One region of the Micromonospora vinacea genome, then DNA from elsewhere that is predicted to be linked to it. Evidence: riboswitches for the same ligand, from Rfam matches in the RefSeq annotation. Region 1 holds a riboswitch; the other holds the start of a gene.
The links. Region 1 has a riboswitch for cyclic di-AMP ahead of IW249_RS34980 (C40 family peptidase). Riboswitches for the same ligand answer to the same signal wherever they lie in the genome.

Region 1 (7,759 bases):
CGAACTCCTGGACGCCGGATTTCTCCTGGAGAAACTCGTCGAGCCACGGCCGTGCCTCGAACTTCGAGAGGTCGACGAAGACGCCTACGCCCGCCTCACCGAACGGCCGTCCTTCCTCGCCGCACGAACGCGGTCCCGAGACTGAGAACGCACCGCACCTATCTGGCTTGGCTGGCGCGGACCGCCTGTGGCGGGTGGTGAATACGGTGGACCGGCAACGACCTTGGTTGCAAACTTCGGGGATGGAACCGACACAGACGGCCCTCATCGTGCCGATACCCGAGGCCGAGGAGGCGGTGGGCCGGTTCCGGGCATCGCTCGACCGGGCCGCCGGGTGGGGCGTGCCGGCGCACGTGACAGTCCTCTATCCGTTCCTGCCCCCGCAGCAGATCGATGAGCAGGTCCTGGCGGTGCTGCGCGCCACCATTGCCGGGATACCGCGGTTCGACGTCGCACTGACGCACGTCGGCTGGTTCGGTGAAACTGTCGTCTGGCTTGCTCCGCAGCCAGATCGTCCGTTCCGGGAACTCACCACGGCAGTGTGGCAGCAGTTTCCCGAGGCACCCCCGTATGCCGGGGCGCACAGCGACGTGGTGCCGCACCTGACCATCGGTCACGACGCCGCAAAGACCACTCTGAGCCACGCCGCGCAAACCGTCTCCGCGCACCTGCCGATCCGCACGGCCATCGACAGGGTCCGGCTCATCGCCGGAACGCCGGACGTCAGCCCTTGGCGCACCGTCTGCGAGCTCCCGCTGGGCGCCACACCACAGGCGCCGGCCGGTACGGGATTCGAAGCGGCCACAGCCTGAGGTTGAGGCCTGACTATGCGAACCGCCCTGCGCCACCGCCTCATGGCGTGGGCTAGACGATCACCCGTGCAGGGCGCTCGCTTCCAATGACGTGGTGAGGGAGTTGGTAGTGGATATCGACGCGCTGCTCCCACGCGCACGGACACCGCGGGACTACCTGGACCTCGTTGCGGACCCGCGAATCGATCGGAACGGGCTGCACGCTCTTGCCCGTAGTCCTTGGTCGTTCGTGCGGCTGGCCGTCGCCAAGGACATCCGCGCAAGCGGGGCGACTCTGACCGAGCTGATTGAAGGCGAGTTCAGCCAGTGGGATCGCAACCACCTGCTTCGGCTCGTCGCTCAACACCCACAGGCGGACCGAGGTGTCCTGCTCAAGGTCCTCCAAGAGACCGAAGTCCTGCTACGTAAGGCCGACACCAGACCGTATGCCGTAGCGATTGCGCTGGCCGGTCGCCAAGAACTGGAACCTCATGAGGTTCGCCGCTTGTACGGCCTACCGGGTACGTCGCGACGGATGCGCCGAGGCGTGCAGCGGGCACTCGCGCGACGACCATGAAAGCCGGGCTGGCGTGTGGACCACGCGGCGTGTTCCGTCCCAGCAGATGCTTGAGATCGGAATCCCGGTACCGCTTGACGAGATCACACGGTCCGCTCTCCGGCGCGTGCCTTTCGTTGGTGTTTGCGGATGTTTCGCAGCGTCTTCAGCGCCTTCTTGGCTGCGGTACTTACGTGCCCGCCGGTTCGCACCGTGGCGTGGTCCTCGACGGCGAGGCGCGTCAGCAGCTTCTCGGCTCGTTCGTCGCCGGCGGCGCCGAGCGCTCGTGCTGCCCAGAAGCGCACTTCGGGGTCGTGGTGTGAGGTCGCCTGGATCAGGCGGTCGAAGGTCTTGATTGCCGGGTGCGCCAGCGCGGCCGACAGGTAACCGGCACGCACTGGCCGACGGGGCGACTCCAGCGCGGTCCACAAGTGCTCGATCGCCTCGTCGTCGCCGATGTCGGCCAGGGCGTAGGCGGCAGCTGCTCTGACATGCTCGGCTGGGTCGTCGAGCACGTGCGCGAGAGGCGTGATCGCGGTGGGGTCGCCTATCTCTCCCAGAGCCTCGCAGGCGCTCTGGCGGGCGAGAGCATCTGGGTGGCGAAGTAGGTCGATCAACAGCGGGGCGGCCGTCTGAAGGCGCAGGATGCCGGAGCCGTTCGCCGCCCAACTCTGGCACCCGTACTCCTCGTCGGCAAGCGCAGCGAGGAGCGCTTCGGCCAGCGACTCATCACCGAACAACACGAGGAGATTCAACGCCCGGGAGTAGATCTCGGGGTCGAAGTTGCGGTACCCGATCACGATCTCCCTGAGAACCTGCTTCGCGACCACGTCCCCTCTCTCGGCTCCAGCCAACAGCGCACGCAGTGCCTCCAGCCGAACCTCAGGGTCGGGGTCTGTCAGCTCAGGGAGTCGGTCACGCATGGGAAACAACCTAGATCCGCCAGCCAGCCTGTGTCAGGTAGCCCATGGTCGCCGAGGCGTACCGGCTCCTGCGGGCCGTACTGGTGACGGGGGTCAACGAGGACGAACTGTCGCTGCAACGGCAGGACGTCGAAGGCCCTGACCTGGACTCACGTCCTGATCAGGGCCTTCGCAGTGGAGCGGGTGACGGGAATCGAACCCGCACTGTCAGCTTGGGAAGCTGATGTTCTGCCATTGAACTACACCCGCAAGCGGCACCACTGTACCCGAGTCGTCGAGCCTCTGCACCCAGGTACCCCCGCCGGCCGCAGGTGTCCGCGTACCCCTCCATCCGGGGTTGATCCACTCGGTTTCCTGGAAGTCGGGGCGTCCGAAGCGCTAGAACCCCGCGATATCCCTGAAACCGAGTTGATCACCGCGGGTGCCGGCTCCGATGCGACGGAGCCGGCGCCGGCGGTCTTCCGGTCACGGTCAGGCGGCGGCGGTGCACTGGACGTCACGGCTGAGGCGGGTCGGGCGGGTCTGCGGGACGGTCAGTGGGGCGGCGACCGCCGCCGGGGCGTTTGGGTCGAGCCAGACCCGAACGGCCGGCCGGCCCGGCGGGAGGCCCGGAATGCCCGCGATGTGCTGCTCACGGCGGGTGAGCATCGCCACGTCGACGGTGAACTCGAAGAGCCGCCAGTCGACCTGCGGCTCGGCCCGGGCGCTCTGCGCCAGGAGCGCCACCCGGACCGGATCGGTCACCGGACGGGCGCGCCCCGCCACGTACGCCTCGTCGTCGCTCTCCTCCGCGGGGAACGAGTGCAGCGCGTAACGGCCGTCACGTTCGAGGTCGCGGCGCTTGGGCGAGTCGATGATGAAGCAGAACAGCCCCTCGGCGGTGATGACCGGGGAGACCGGATGGACGCGGGGCCCGCCGTCGGCACGGACCGTGGCCAGATAGCCGAAGCCCGGCCCGTATTGCTGGAGGAGAACGCGGATCCCGTCGGCGAGTCGGGGCTCGTCGGCGGCGAATTCGGACCAGGAAGCCATGTGGGCATTCTATCGAACAAATGTACGAGCAGCGACCTCGACTCGCTGGTCACCGGCACCGAATCCGGCCACTTCCGCCGGCGCGGCTATGGTGGTCCGATGCTGCTCTCCGACCGCGACCTGGTCTCCGAGATCAAGGCCGGCACGCTGGGCCTGGAGCCGTTCGAGCCCACCCTGGTGCAACCGTCCAGCATCGACGTCCGACTCGACCGGCTGTTCCGGGTCTTCAACAACCACCTCTACACCCACATCGATCCCGCCATGCAGCAGGACGACCTGACGTCGGTGGTCGAGGTCCCCGATGGCGAGCCGTTCGTGCTGCACCCGGGGGAGTTCGTGCTCGCCTCGACGCTGGAGGTCATCTCGCTGGGTGACCAGCTCGCCGGCCGACTGGAGGGCAAGAGCTCCCTGGGCCGGCTCGGGCTGCTCACGCACTCCACAGCCGGTTTCATCGACCCGGGCTTCTCCGGTCACGTCACGCTGGAACTCTCGAACGTGGCGAACCTGCCGATCACCCTCTGGCCGGGCATGAAGATCGGGCAGCTCTGCATCTTCCGGCTCTCCTCGCCGGCCGAGCACCCGTACGGCTCGGTTGTCTACGGCTCGCGCTACCAGGGCCAGCGGGGGCCGACGCCCAGCCGCGCCTGGCAGCACTGGCGCACCTGGCCAACCCGCTGAGGCTCCGCTGCTAGAACCAGAACGACGAGGGCCCGCCGCGACGTGATCGCGACGGGCCCTCTGGTCACCCCGGGGTCAGCCTGGGCGGCCGTAGCTGTGGATCGGGCCGTCGTCGACCTTCTTCATCTTGACCGGTTGACCGGCCTGCGAGGCGTGCACCACCCAGCCGCCGCCGACGTACATGCCGACGTGGTGGATGTCGCTGTAGTAGAAGACCAGGTCGCCGGGACGCAGGTCGCCCCTGCTGACGTTCTTGGTCACGCGGCTCTGCGCGGCGGCGTTGTGCGGCAGCGACACGCCGGCCTTCGCCCAGGCGGCCAGCATCAGCCCGGAGCAGTCGTACGAGTTCGGACCCTCGGCACCCCAGACGTAGGGCTTGCCGATCTGCGCGCAGGCGAACTTGACAGCGGTGCCCGCGGCGCCGCCGGGGTAGCTACCCGGGCAGGGCGCCGGGCGCAAAGGACCGCCGCCGCCGTTGCCGTACACCTTGAGGCGTAGCTTCTGCAGGCGGTCGATCTCTTCGTTGATCTGCTTCTTCTTCGCCGCCAGCTGGGCCTCGGTGCGGGTCAGCTGGGCCACCATCTCGTCCAGCGGCGCCTTCTGCGCGGCCAGCTGGTCGCGCAGGTCGGCCACCTGGCGTACGTCCTTCTGCTGGTTGTGCGCGAAGCGGTCGAGCATTTCGAGCTGGCCGACCACCTCGCTCGGCGACCGGCTGCCCAGCACCGCGTTGACTGTCGAGACGTTCTCGCCCTTGTAGGCGCGTACGGCCAGCGCGCTGACCTTGTCCATCGCGGCGTCGACCTGGCGCTCCAGCGGGGTGATCCGGGCGGCCAGCGCGTCGGCCTGCTTGCGCTTCGCGGCGAGGTCGGTGCGGGTGGCGTTGTGCCGTTCGATGATCGGTTCGAGCTTGTTCCAGTCGGCGTCGATCTGGCGCTCGATCTCGGCGACGGACGGGTCAGCGTGGGCCGCCGTGGCACTGCCGGTCAGAACGACGGCGACGCCGGCCAGCGCGGCGAGTGCGGTAGTGAAGCGGGACCAGCGTGGGCGCGGCACGATCGACGGCGGGCCGGCTGATGCCGACCGCTCGGACGACGGCCGCGGGGCATGGAGTGCCACCGGGGTTCCGTACTCCTTCTTCCTGACCGCCTACCGGGTTAGCTGACGGGTTCGGGCGGGAAGTCGGCGCCCTACCGCAGTGGTTGCGGATTCACCCCGAGGGACCTGGGTCCCCGGTTCGCTCGGAAACGACTCGGCGGTGTCGGTCCGTTACCGCCCGGGCTGGGCGGAGCTGCTGTCGGGCCGACAAATGACCAGAGTAGAGACGCTCGTTACCGATCCGCAACCCGTGCGGCCGTGACACTCCGTACCGATTGGACGAGGTCACCGACCGTGTGTGAAGAATTCTTTCCGCAGGCTTCGATAGATGGAAAGGTATTGACGCAACCTCCCGGACGGCGCGATGGTGACCTGACCTCACTCCGCGAGAATCTAGGGGGTTCGATGCACCATCCAACCCTGTCGACCGGCTGGCGTGCACTGCTCGCCGCCACCGTGGTCGCCGCCGCGACCACTGTGCCACTCTCCGTCGGCCCGGCCGCCGCCGCGCCCACCACCGACCGCCAGCAGCAGTACGCCACCGCGGCCAGCGAGTACGGCGTGCCGGCCGTCGTGCTGCTCGGCGTCTCCTACCTGGAGTCGCGCTGGGACACCAACGCCGGCACACCGAGCACCAGTGGCGGCTACGGCCCGATGCACCTGACCGACGCCCGGCACGTGGCCGCCCTACCCGGGCGCGGTCACCACGACGCCGGTGCCGAGGACCCACGCGGTGACGACTCCCGGCCCGCCCGGGTGCCCGCGCCCCGGCCGGTCGAGGCGCCCGCCCCGTCCACCGCCGCGTTGCAGACCGTGGACGCCGCCGCCGCGCTGACCGGCGCCGCCCCCGAGGCACTGCGCACCGACGTGGGCCTCAACATCCGTGGCGGGGCCGCGCTGCTGGGCGCGTACCAGAGGGATCTGGGCGCGCCGGTCGGCGCCGGCACCGACCCGGCGGCCTGGTACGGCGCGGTGGCCCGCTACTCGGGCGCGGACAGCGCCGACGCCGCAGCGGCCTTCGCCGACGAGGTCTTCACCACCATCGGCGCGGGCCAGTCCCGGGTGACCGACGACGGCCAGCGGGTCAGCCTGCCGGCCCGCGCGGTACGGCCCGAACGTTCCTGGTTGGACCGGCTGGGCCTGCGCCGGCTGGCCCGCCCGGACGGGGTGGAGTGCCCGCACACCATCTCCTGCGAGTGGATCCCGGCACCCTACGAGGCGTTCGGTGACGGGGACTACGGCAACCACGACCTCTCCGACCGGCCCGCGCGGCAGAAGATCGAGTACATCGTCATCCACGACACCGAGGCGAGTTGGGCGACGACCCTGCAACTCGTCCAGGATCCGACCTACGTGAGCTGGCACTATTCGCTGCGCTCGGTCGACGGGCACATCGCCCAGCACGTGAAGACCAAGGACGTCGGCTGGCACGCCGGCAACTGGTACGTCAACGCGAAGTCGATCGGGCTGGAACACGAGGGCTTCGCGGCGCAGGGCACCTGGTACACCGAGGCGATGTACCGGACCTCGGCGAAGCTGGTCCGGCACCTGGCGCTGCGGCTGGGCATCCCACTGGACCGCCAGCACATCATCGGCCACGACAACGTGCCCGGCACCATCGCCTCGACAGTGCGGGGAATGCACTGGGATCCGGGCCCGTACTGGGACTGGACGCACTACTTCGACCTGCTGCACGCGCCTCGACTGGACACCGGCACCCCGGCCACCGGGCTGGTCCGGATCGACCCGGACTACGCCACCAACCAGCCGGCGTTCGTCGGATGCGTCACCGCGGGCGTCCCCTGCGCACCGCGCGGCTCCTCGGCGGTGGTGTTGCGCAGCGCACCGTCCGCGGACGCGCCGCTGGTCAACGACATCGCGCTCCGCCCGGACGGCACACCGAACACGATGTCCGTGTCCGACCACGGGGCCCGGGCATCCGCCGGGCAGACGTACGCGCTGGCCGGGCGGCAGGGCGACTGGACGGCGATCTGGTACCTCGGGCAGCGGGCCTGGTTCCACAACCCGGCGTCCGCGCCGACCGCCAGCTGGACCGTCGGCGTGGTGGCCACGCCGAAGCCCGGCCGAACCACCATTCCGGTCTACGGACGGGCCTACCCGGAACAGGCGGCGTACCCGGACGGGGTGCCCTACCAGACGATCTCGCCGCTTCAGTACACCCTGGCCGCCGGGCAGCGGTACGCCGTCGGCGCGGTACTGGCCGGCGAGTACTACCGGGCCAGCACGTTCGACGGCTCGTCACCCGGCGACTGGATGGTGATCCGCGGCAAGAACCGTTACGCGCAGATCCAGTTCGGCCACCGGATCATGTACGTCGACCTCGCCGACGTGCAGCTGTTGCCGTCCCCGGTGGGCGCGCCCCGCTGACAACCACGACGGCCCCCGGTCGGTGACCGGGGGCCGTCGTGTCGCGCGAGGTGGATCAGCCGGGTCTACGGAACCCGGCGACAGGCATGGTGTTGATGCTGGACACCTGCACCGGCTTGCCGGCACGTGGCGCGTGCACCATCTGGTTGTTGCCCAGATACAGCCCGACATGACTCAGGCCGGAGAAGAAGAAGACCAGGTCACCGGGGCGGGCATCGCCCCGCGAGATGGCCTTGCCCTCGTTCCACTGGTCACCGGTGTGGTGGGTGAGGTAGATCCCGGCCGCCTTGTAGGCG
Region 2 (7,759 bases), 480 kb from region 1:
GATCGCCACGTCGGTGCCGGTGCCCATGGCCAGCCCCAGGTCGGCCTGGGCCAGTGCCGGCGCGTCGTTGACCCCGTCACCGACCATCGCCACCGACCGTCCCTCGGCCTGGAGCCGCTTGATCACGTCGACCTTCCCGGCCGGCAGCACCTCGGCGATCACCTCGTCCACGCCCACCTCGGCGGCGACCGCGCGCGCCACTGTGGTGTTGTCCCCGGTCAGCAGGACCGGGGTCAGCCCCAGCCCACGCAGCCGCGCCACCGCCGCCCGGCTGGTCGGCCGGACCACGTCGGCGACCGCGAGCACGCCCCGGGCCCGCCCGTCCCAAGCGGCGACGATCGCCGTACGGCCGGCGGCCTCCGCGTCACGCACGGCCCACTCGACCTCCGGCGGTACGTCGAACTCGCGCTCGCGCAGCAGCCGGACCCGGCCGACCAGCACGGCCTGGCCGTCGACAGTGCCGGTCACGCCCAGCCCTTCGAGGTTGCCGAAGGCGGTCACCGGGGGCAGCGCGCCCGCGTCGGTGGCAGCGGCGGCGATCGCACGGGCGATCGGGTGCTCGGAGGCGGCCTCCACCGCCCCGGTGAGCCGGAGCAGTTCGGCCCGGTCCACACCGCTGGCCGGCACCACGTCCACCAGTGTCATCCGGCCGGTCGTCACGGTGCCGGTCTTGTCGAGCACCACGGTGTCCACCCGGCGGGTCGACTCCAGCACCTCCGGGCCCTTGATCAGCACGCCGAGCTGGGCGCCCCGACCGGTGCCGACCAGCAGCGCGGTCGGGGTGGCCAGGCCGAGCGCGCAGGGACAGGCGATGATCAGCACGGCCACGGCCGCGGTGAACGCGGCGGTCGGGCCGGCCCCGGTGCCGAGCCACCAGCCGAGCGTGCCGACGGCGAGGGTGATGACGATCGGCACGAAGACCCCGGAGATCCGGTCCGCCAGCCGCTGCACGGCCGCCTTGCCGCTCTGCGCCTGCTCGACCAGGTCGGCCATCCGGGCGAGCTGGGTGTCCGCGCCGACCCGGGTGGCGGTGACGATCAGCCGCCCGCCCGCGTTGATCGTGGCGCCGACCACGCCGTCGCCGGGGGCGACCTCGACCGGCACCGACTCACCGGTGAGCATGCTGGCGTCGACAGCGGAGGTGCCCTCGTCGACCACCCCGTCGGTGGCGATCTTCTCGCCGGGGCGGACCACGAACCGGTCACCGACGACGAGCCGGTCCACCGGGATCAGCGTCTCCACGCCGTCACGCAGCACCGCCACGTCCTTGGCGCCGAGGTCGAGCAGGGCGCGCAGGGCGGCACCGGCAGTCCGCTTGGACCGGGCCTCGAAGTAGCGACCGGCCAGGATGAACACTGTGACCCCGGCCGCCGCCTCCAGGTAGATGTTGCCGGCACCGTCGGTCCGGGTGATGTCGAAGCGGAACGGGTGCGTCATCCCGGGCATCCCCGCGTCACCGAGGAAGAGCGCCCAGAGCGACCAGCCGAACGCGGCAAGGGTGCCGAGCGACACCAGCGTGTCCATGGTGGCGGCGCCGTGCCGCAGGTTGGTCCAGGCGGCTCGGTGGAACGGCAGCCCACCCCAGACCACCACCGGGGCGGCCAGGGTCAACGACAGCCACTGCCAGTAGTCGAACTGCCAGGCCGGGACCATGGCGAGCAGTACCACCGGCACACTCAGGGCCACCGACACCCAGAGCCGGGTACGCGGCCCCCGCAACGGGTCCACCGGGGGTTCCGCGCTGGGCGGGGCCGGCAGCGCCGCCGTGTAACCGGTCTTCTGCACTGTCACGATCAGGTCGTCCGGGGTGACGCCGTCGGCGTACCGGACTGTCGCCTTCTCGGTGGCGTAGTTGACTGTGGCGCTCACCCCGTCCATCCGGTTGAGCTTCTTCTCGATCCGGGCGGCGCACGCGGCGCAGGTCATCCCGCCGATCGCCAGTTCGATCCGGTTCGGCGCCTCGGGCAGCGGTCTGCTGGTGGTGGTCATCGTCTGGTCCCGTCAGTCGTGTCCGTGCCCGGGGGTGCCGTGGTCGGCCCCGCCGGTCGGTGCGGGCCCGCTCGGCGTGGGGGCGTCTCCGGTCGGGGCAGCACCGGCGATCACCGTGAACTCGGCGGTGTGCACCCGTCCCCCGTGCTGGAAGTCGAGGTAGATCCGGTAGCTGCCGGCCGAGGGCACCTCGGCGAGGAAGGTGACGGCCGGACCGGGCCGGGTGCGCCCGTCGCCGGGAGTGCCGTCCGGGTGCACGTGCAGGTACGCCAGATCGCCCCGGCGCAACGCCACCAGGTGCCCGTACGCGCCCAGGTAGGGCTCCAGGTCGGTGACCGGCTGCCCGTCCCGGCTGACGGTCAGGGTCAGCGACGACGTGCGGCCGGGCTGCGGCGTACCGGCCAGGGTGACCGTGTAGCCGTCGACTGTGGTGCTGGTCGCCGGGGCGGGCAACTGTCGTTCGGTCAGCTCGCCGGGGACTGTCACGTCCACGCCGAGGGTCAGCGGCTCACCTCCGGTCGGGGTGAAGTCGGCGAACGCCCGCCACTGCCCGGGGCCGGTCAGCGGCGTGTCGACCCGCCAGGTGCCGTCCGCTGTCAACTCGGGGTGCACGTGCCGGAAGCCGGAAAGGTCCCGTCGGGCGACGATCAGGTGCATCTGCTTGTCGTGCGCCACCTCGTACCGGGTGACCGGGCGGCCGTCCGGGCCGGCGATCCGGAAGGCGAATTCGCCGGCCGGGGCGTTGACCGGTTCGAGGGTGTAGCCCCGGTCGGAGACGAGCAGGCCGCCGGGAAGCCGGGCGGCTGTCTCGTCGTGCTCGCCCGTCGCATGGGCGGCGTCGCCGTCGTGCCGGCTCTCGGCGGCCGGGGCGGGGTCGACGACCCGGCCGATCCCGTAGGTCGCGCCGAAGACCGCCGCCAGGCCGACGGCGAACCCGGCCAGTCTCGTCACGGTGCGCATGCCGGCCCTCCGATCACGCGTCGACGAGGTCGTAGCCGGCCTCGTCGACGGCGGCCCGGACGACAGCGGTGTCCAGCGGCTCGTCGCTGCTCACCGTGACCCGGCCGGCCGCGAGGTCGACCTGGACGTCCCGCACACCCGCGATGGCGCTGACCTCGGCGCTCACCGCGCTGACGCAGTGCCCGCAGGTCATGCCCTGCACCTGGTACGTCGTGTTGACCATTGGATCGTCTCCTCTTGCGGTACCGGTACCCGGTGGGGGTATCCCATCGGGACACGACCGTACCATACCCCCTGGGGGTAGGCTATCCTGGTCGGCATGACCGCACCCACCCCGATCCGCGGATACACCGCCAGCAAGGACCAGCTGCTCGCGCGGCTCCGCCGCGTCGAGGGGCAGGTCCGGGGCATCGAGAAGATGGTCGACGACGACCGCTACTGCATCGACGTGCTCACCCAGATCTCCGCGATCCAGGCCGCCCTCGACAAGGTGGCCCTGGGGCTGCTCGACGGGCACGCCCGGCACTGCATGCACGAGGGCGCCGCCGAGGGTCGAGCCGACGAGATGGCCACCGAGATGATGGCTGCGGTCGGTCGGCTCATGAAGCGCGGCTGACCGCCGGGGCCGCCACGCGGGCGGTTCGGGCACCCGACACTCCGCCACGACCTGCGACGCCCAGGTTGGCTGGCTAGCATCTCCCACGATGGCCCTCCGCATGCCGCCGTACAGCCGGGCACCCTCGCCGCCACGACGTGGCGTCGTCCCCGGTCGACCGGGCCGAGCACTGACCCTCCGTGATCAAGTGATCATCAGGCAGCGATCCGTCCCGCCGTCCGCCGCGTTTCCACAGCAACGGTGAACCGTCCGGACCGCTGACCCGTATCCCGCACCGGATCGTTGGGAGTCTCACCTTGGCCGCCGACCACACTCACAGTGCGCCGTCCGCCCCACCACGGGTGCGACGGATCCTCGTCATGACGGTGGTCCCCCTCTTCGTCGCCACAATGCTCGCCGCGGCGCTGCTCTGGCCGCGCGGCGGGTCACCGCAGACCGATGGTGGTGCGGACGTGCCGCGCTACCCCGGCACCGTCACCCAGGTGGTGAGCGAGCCGTGCCCGCCGACCCCGTCGGTTCCCGAGGGCACACCGAGGGTCGGCGACGGACGGTGCGGCACCGTCGACGTCCGGGTGGACGACGGGCCGACCGCCGGCAAACAGGTACGGACACCGGTGCCCGACGGGCCCGGCGCACCCCGGGTCGAGGTCGGCGACGAGGTCATCCTGGTCGAGCTGGCCGACCCCACCGACCCGACCACCAGCAACTGGAACATCGCCGAGCACCAACGCGGCACCCCGATGGTGTGGCTGGCGGTGGTCTTCGCGGCCGCGATCGTCGCGTTCGGTCGATGGCGAGGCCTGGCCGCGCTCGCCGGGCTGGCCGCCAGCTTCGCAATCCTGCTCACCTTCGTGCTGCCGGGCATCGGCGCCGGCCGGTCACCACTGCTGGTGGCGGTGGTCGGCGCGGCCCTGATCATGTTCGTGGTGCTCTATCTGACGCACGGCGTCACCGCACAGACGTCGGTCGCGGTGCTCGGCACCCTGGGCAGTCTGGTGCTGACCGGCGTGCTCGCCACCATCGCCACGGCAGCGACCCACCTCACCGGTTTCGGCAGTGAAGACGCCACCACCCTGTCGATGTTCCAGGGCGACGTGGACCTGCACGGCCTGCTGCTCGCGGGGATCATCATCGGGTCGCTCGGGGTGCTCGACGACGTCACTGTCACCCAGGCGGCCACCGTCACCGAACTGGCGAACGCCAACCCCGGGCTGACCCGGTTGCAGCTGTACCGGGCGGCCACCCGGGTCGGCCGCGCGCACATCGCCTCCACTGTCAACACCATCGTGCTGGCGTACGCGGGCGCGTCGCTACCCCTGCTGCTCCTGCTCACCGCCGACGCACGGCCGATCGGGCAGATCCTCACCAGTGAGTTCCTCGCGCAGGAGATCGTCCGCAGCGCGGTCGCCACCCTCGGTCTGATCGCCGCCGTACCGCTGACCACCGGGCTGGCCGCCGTGGTGGCCGCCGCCGGACGCAGCGATGCCCCACCGTCCACCGACGCTCCCTCGCCCCGGCCCCAGCCGGACCGCACGGAGGCACTTGCCGCACTCAGCTCACCGCGGACGACCGGCTCCGACGAGCCGGACCGGACGCGGACCACACCCCCATCCGAGGCCACCGACCGGTGGCCGGAGTCGAACAGGAGCACGGATACGGCATGGTGACACTCCTCAGCGTGACCAGATCGGGCACCCACCCTGAGAACCGCGTCACTGGTCACTCAACGCTATGGCGAAATGACGCTTTTGGTCGGCATCCAGGCGTAGCTCACCCGGTCGACTCTCGGGTAACCTCGCTGCCGGTTACCGATGAAGGCGCGAAGCGGCGCCTGCGGTGCCACCGCCCAATCGCCAGCCGGCGAGCCGGGGACCCAGGTATCTGGGGTGAATCCGCGTCAGCGGTAGGGGCCGCTTCCGCCCCGAACCCGTCAGCTAACCCGGTCGGCGGTCGACGGAAGGGAACATTGTGACGGCACCCCTACGCCGCTGGTTGACACCCGTGGTGGCCGTGATCGCCGCACTGACAGTGCTCGCCGGGCCGCTCCCGGCACACGCCGCCCCGACGAACCCCACACCGTCCGGGCACGAGGAGGACGGCGAGCCCAAGCTGCTCAACGACGTCATCGAGCAGGCCAACCGCGACTACTCCGCCGCCAAGTCCAAGCTGGACAAGTCCAAGAAGCGGCAGAGCGAGCTGGCGGCAGAGGTCAACCGGGCCAAGGCCGACCTCGACGCGTTGGCCCCGCAGGTCGGGCAGATCGCCGCCCAGGCGTACCGGACCGGCCGGATCGGCGCGGTCGCCATGCTGCTGGAGAGCGACGCTCCCGACTCGTTCGTCCAGCGCGCCGGGATGCTCGACGAGATCAACATGGTCAACGAGAAGAAGCTCTCCGAGGTCAACGAGGTGAAGGCCCGCGCCGAGCAGGCCAAACTGGCCCTCGACACCGAGGTCCGCGAGCAGCAGAAGCAGACCGCCCTGATGGCGAAGCGCAAGAGCGAGGCCGACAAGGCGCTCTCCCTCGTCGGCGGCAAGGGTTTCACCGGCGGCCTGGTGGATGCCACCTCCAAGGTCGCGAAGATCGGCCCGGGTCGCACGGCCGACGGTGACTGGAAGCCCCAGTCGTGCAGCGAGAACGACCCCACCACGTCCGGCTGCGTCACGCCGCGCACGCTGCACGCGTACAAGGAGGTCAAGGCGGCCGGCTTCAACCGGTTCGTCGGCTGCTACCGCCCCGGCGGGCCGTGGGAGCACCCGAAGGGCCGCGCCTGCGACTGGTCGCTACAGAAGAGCGGGTTCTCCCCGTGGCACAACAACGACACCCGGACGTACGGCAACAACGTCGCCGCGTTCCTCATCCGTAACGCCGACCGGCTCGGCATCTACTACGTGATCTGGAACCGGCAGATCTGGTTCCCGGCCACCGGCTGGAGTTCGTACAGCGGGCCGTCGAACCACACCGACCACGTCCACATGTCGTTGCTCTGACCCGCACGATCCCCGTCGAGGGCCGTTCCGCGTGACGCGGAGCGGCCCTCGACGCGTCAGACGGTGGCGGGCGCGGTCGCGTCGGTCGACCCGGCCGGGCTGTCCAGCGTCGCGAAGCCGGCCGGCATGGCGGCCACCGGGCGCACCGCTCCGGCGGCCAGCCGGTAGGACACCCCCACCACCGCGCATCGCCCCCGCGCCACCTCGTCGGCCAGCACCGGGGACTGCCCGAGCAACGTCTCGACGGTCTGGGCGATGTGGATGTCGACGATGCCGTCGATGTCGTCCACGCCCTCGGCCTGGGCCCGGCGCAGGCTGGGCAGCACGGCGTCGACCACCGCGCGCAGATGGCCACTGGGTGCGGTACCCGTCGCGACGGACTCCCGGGCCGCCTGCACCGCACCGCACGAGTCGTGGCCGAGCACCACCACAAGCGGAGTGCCGAGCACTGTCACCGCGTACTCGACGCTGCCGAGCACCTCGGGACCGGCGGTGTGCCCGGCCGTGCGAACAACGAACAGGTCGCCCAGCCCCCGGTCGAAGATGATCTCGGCAGCCAGCCGGGAGTCGGAGCAGCCGACGATCACCGCGAACGGGTGCTGCCCGTCGGCCACGGCGGCCCGGTGCCCGGCATCCTGGTTGGGGTGGCGTGGAGCACCGTCGACGAAGCGCCGGTTGCCGGCGATCAGTTCGGCGTACGCCCGGGTCGGCTCGCTGAGCGCGGACGCCCGGTCGGTGGTCCGCTGCGGACCCGGCTGACCACCGACGCTCCCGGTTTGACTCATCCCGCACCTCGTCTCGACGCATCTGACCTGGTCAAGCCGGCTTTCCGCCGGCCGGGCGGCGGGCGCTGGCTCGGGCTCCACCGTCACACGCACGGTAAGATGCGTCAAGGGATGCGTGATTTAGATTTCATACGTTGACTTTGGCCACCCCCTGGGCAACCTTCCCGTGGCAGGGCCGGCAAGACTCTCGCGAAGGCAGGCGGACATCCGGAAGGGCGGTTCCACGATGGCGAGCACGGTGACGGGCGACACCGGCAGCGGGCGGAACTGGACGTTCCTCACCAATCACGGGCACGTCCTGCTGGCCATCGCCCGCGATCCGACGGCCCGGCTGCGCGACGTCGCGGCCGAGGTCGGCGTGACCGAACGGGCCGCGCAGGCGATCGTCGCCGACCTGGAGGCGGGCGGTTACCTGCACCGC

Region 2: it holds a riboswitch for cyclic di-AMP, as region 1 does, so the genes downstream of both, IW249_RS12005 (coiled-coil domain-containing protein) here and IW249_RS34980 (C40 family peptidase) in region 1, are expected to answer to the same signal.

The regions. Positions count from the first base shown of each region.
Region 1 is NZ_JADOTY010000001.1:2,015,607-2,023,365, reverse strand. Features, by position in the region: gene IW249_RS09745 (class I SAM-dependent methyltransferase) at 1-145, shown strand, start outside; gene IW249_RS09740 (2'-5' RNA ligase family protein) at 207-812, shown strand; gene IW249_RS09735 (hypothetical protein) at 922-1,368, shown strand; gene IW249_RS09730 (HEAT repeat domain-containing protein) at 1,452-2,270, opposite strand; tRNA gene IW249_RS09725 (tRNA-Gly) at 2,446-2,519, opposite strand; gene IW249_RS09720 (pyridoxamine 5'-phosphate oxidase family protein) at 2,742-3,302, opposite strand; gene dcd (dCTP deaminase) at 3,402-3,980, shown strand; gene IW249_RS34980 (C40 family peptidase) at 4,056-5,096, opposite strand; cyclic di-AMP (ydaO/yuaA leader) riboswitch at 5,110-5,245, opposite strand; gene IW249_RS09705 (N-acetylmuramoyl-L-alanine amidase) at 5,481-7,463, shown strand; gene IW249_RS09700 (C40 family peptidase) at 7,519-7,759, opposite strand, start outside.
Region 2 is NZ_JADOTY010000001.1:2,492,494-2,500,252, reverse strand. Features, by position in the region: gene IW249_RS12030 (heavy metal translocating P-type ATPase) at 1-1,989, opposite strand, end outside; gene IW249_RS12025 (DUF8832 domain-containing protein) at 2,002-2,949, opposite strand; gene IW249_RS12020 (heavy-metal-associated domain-containing protein) at 2,963-3,172, opposite strand; gene IW249_RS12015 (metal-sensitive transcriptional regulator) at 3,269-3,565, shown strand; gene IW249_RS12010 (YibE/F family protein) at 3,862-5,232, shown strand; cyclic di-AMP (ydaO/yuaA leader) riboswitch at 5,399-5,529, shown strand; gene IW249_RS12005 (coiled-coil domain-containing protein) at 5,534-6,553, shown strand; gene IW249_RS12000 (carbonic anhydrase) at 6,610-7,338, opposite strand; gene IW249_RS11995 (helix-turn-helix transcriptional regulator) at 7,565-7,759, shown strand, end outside.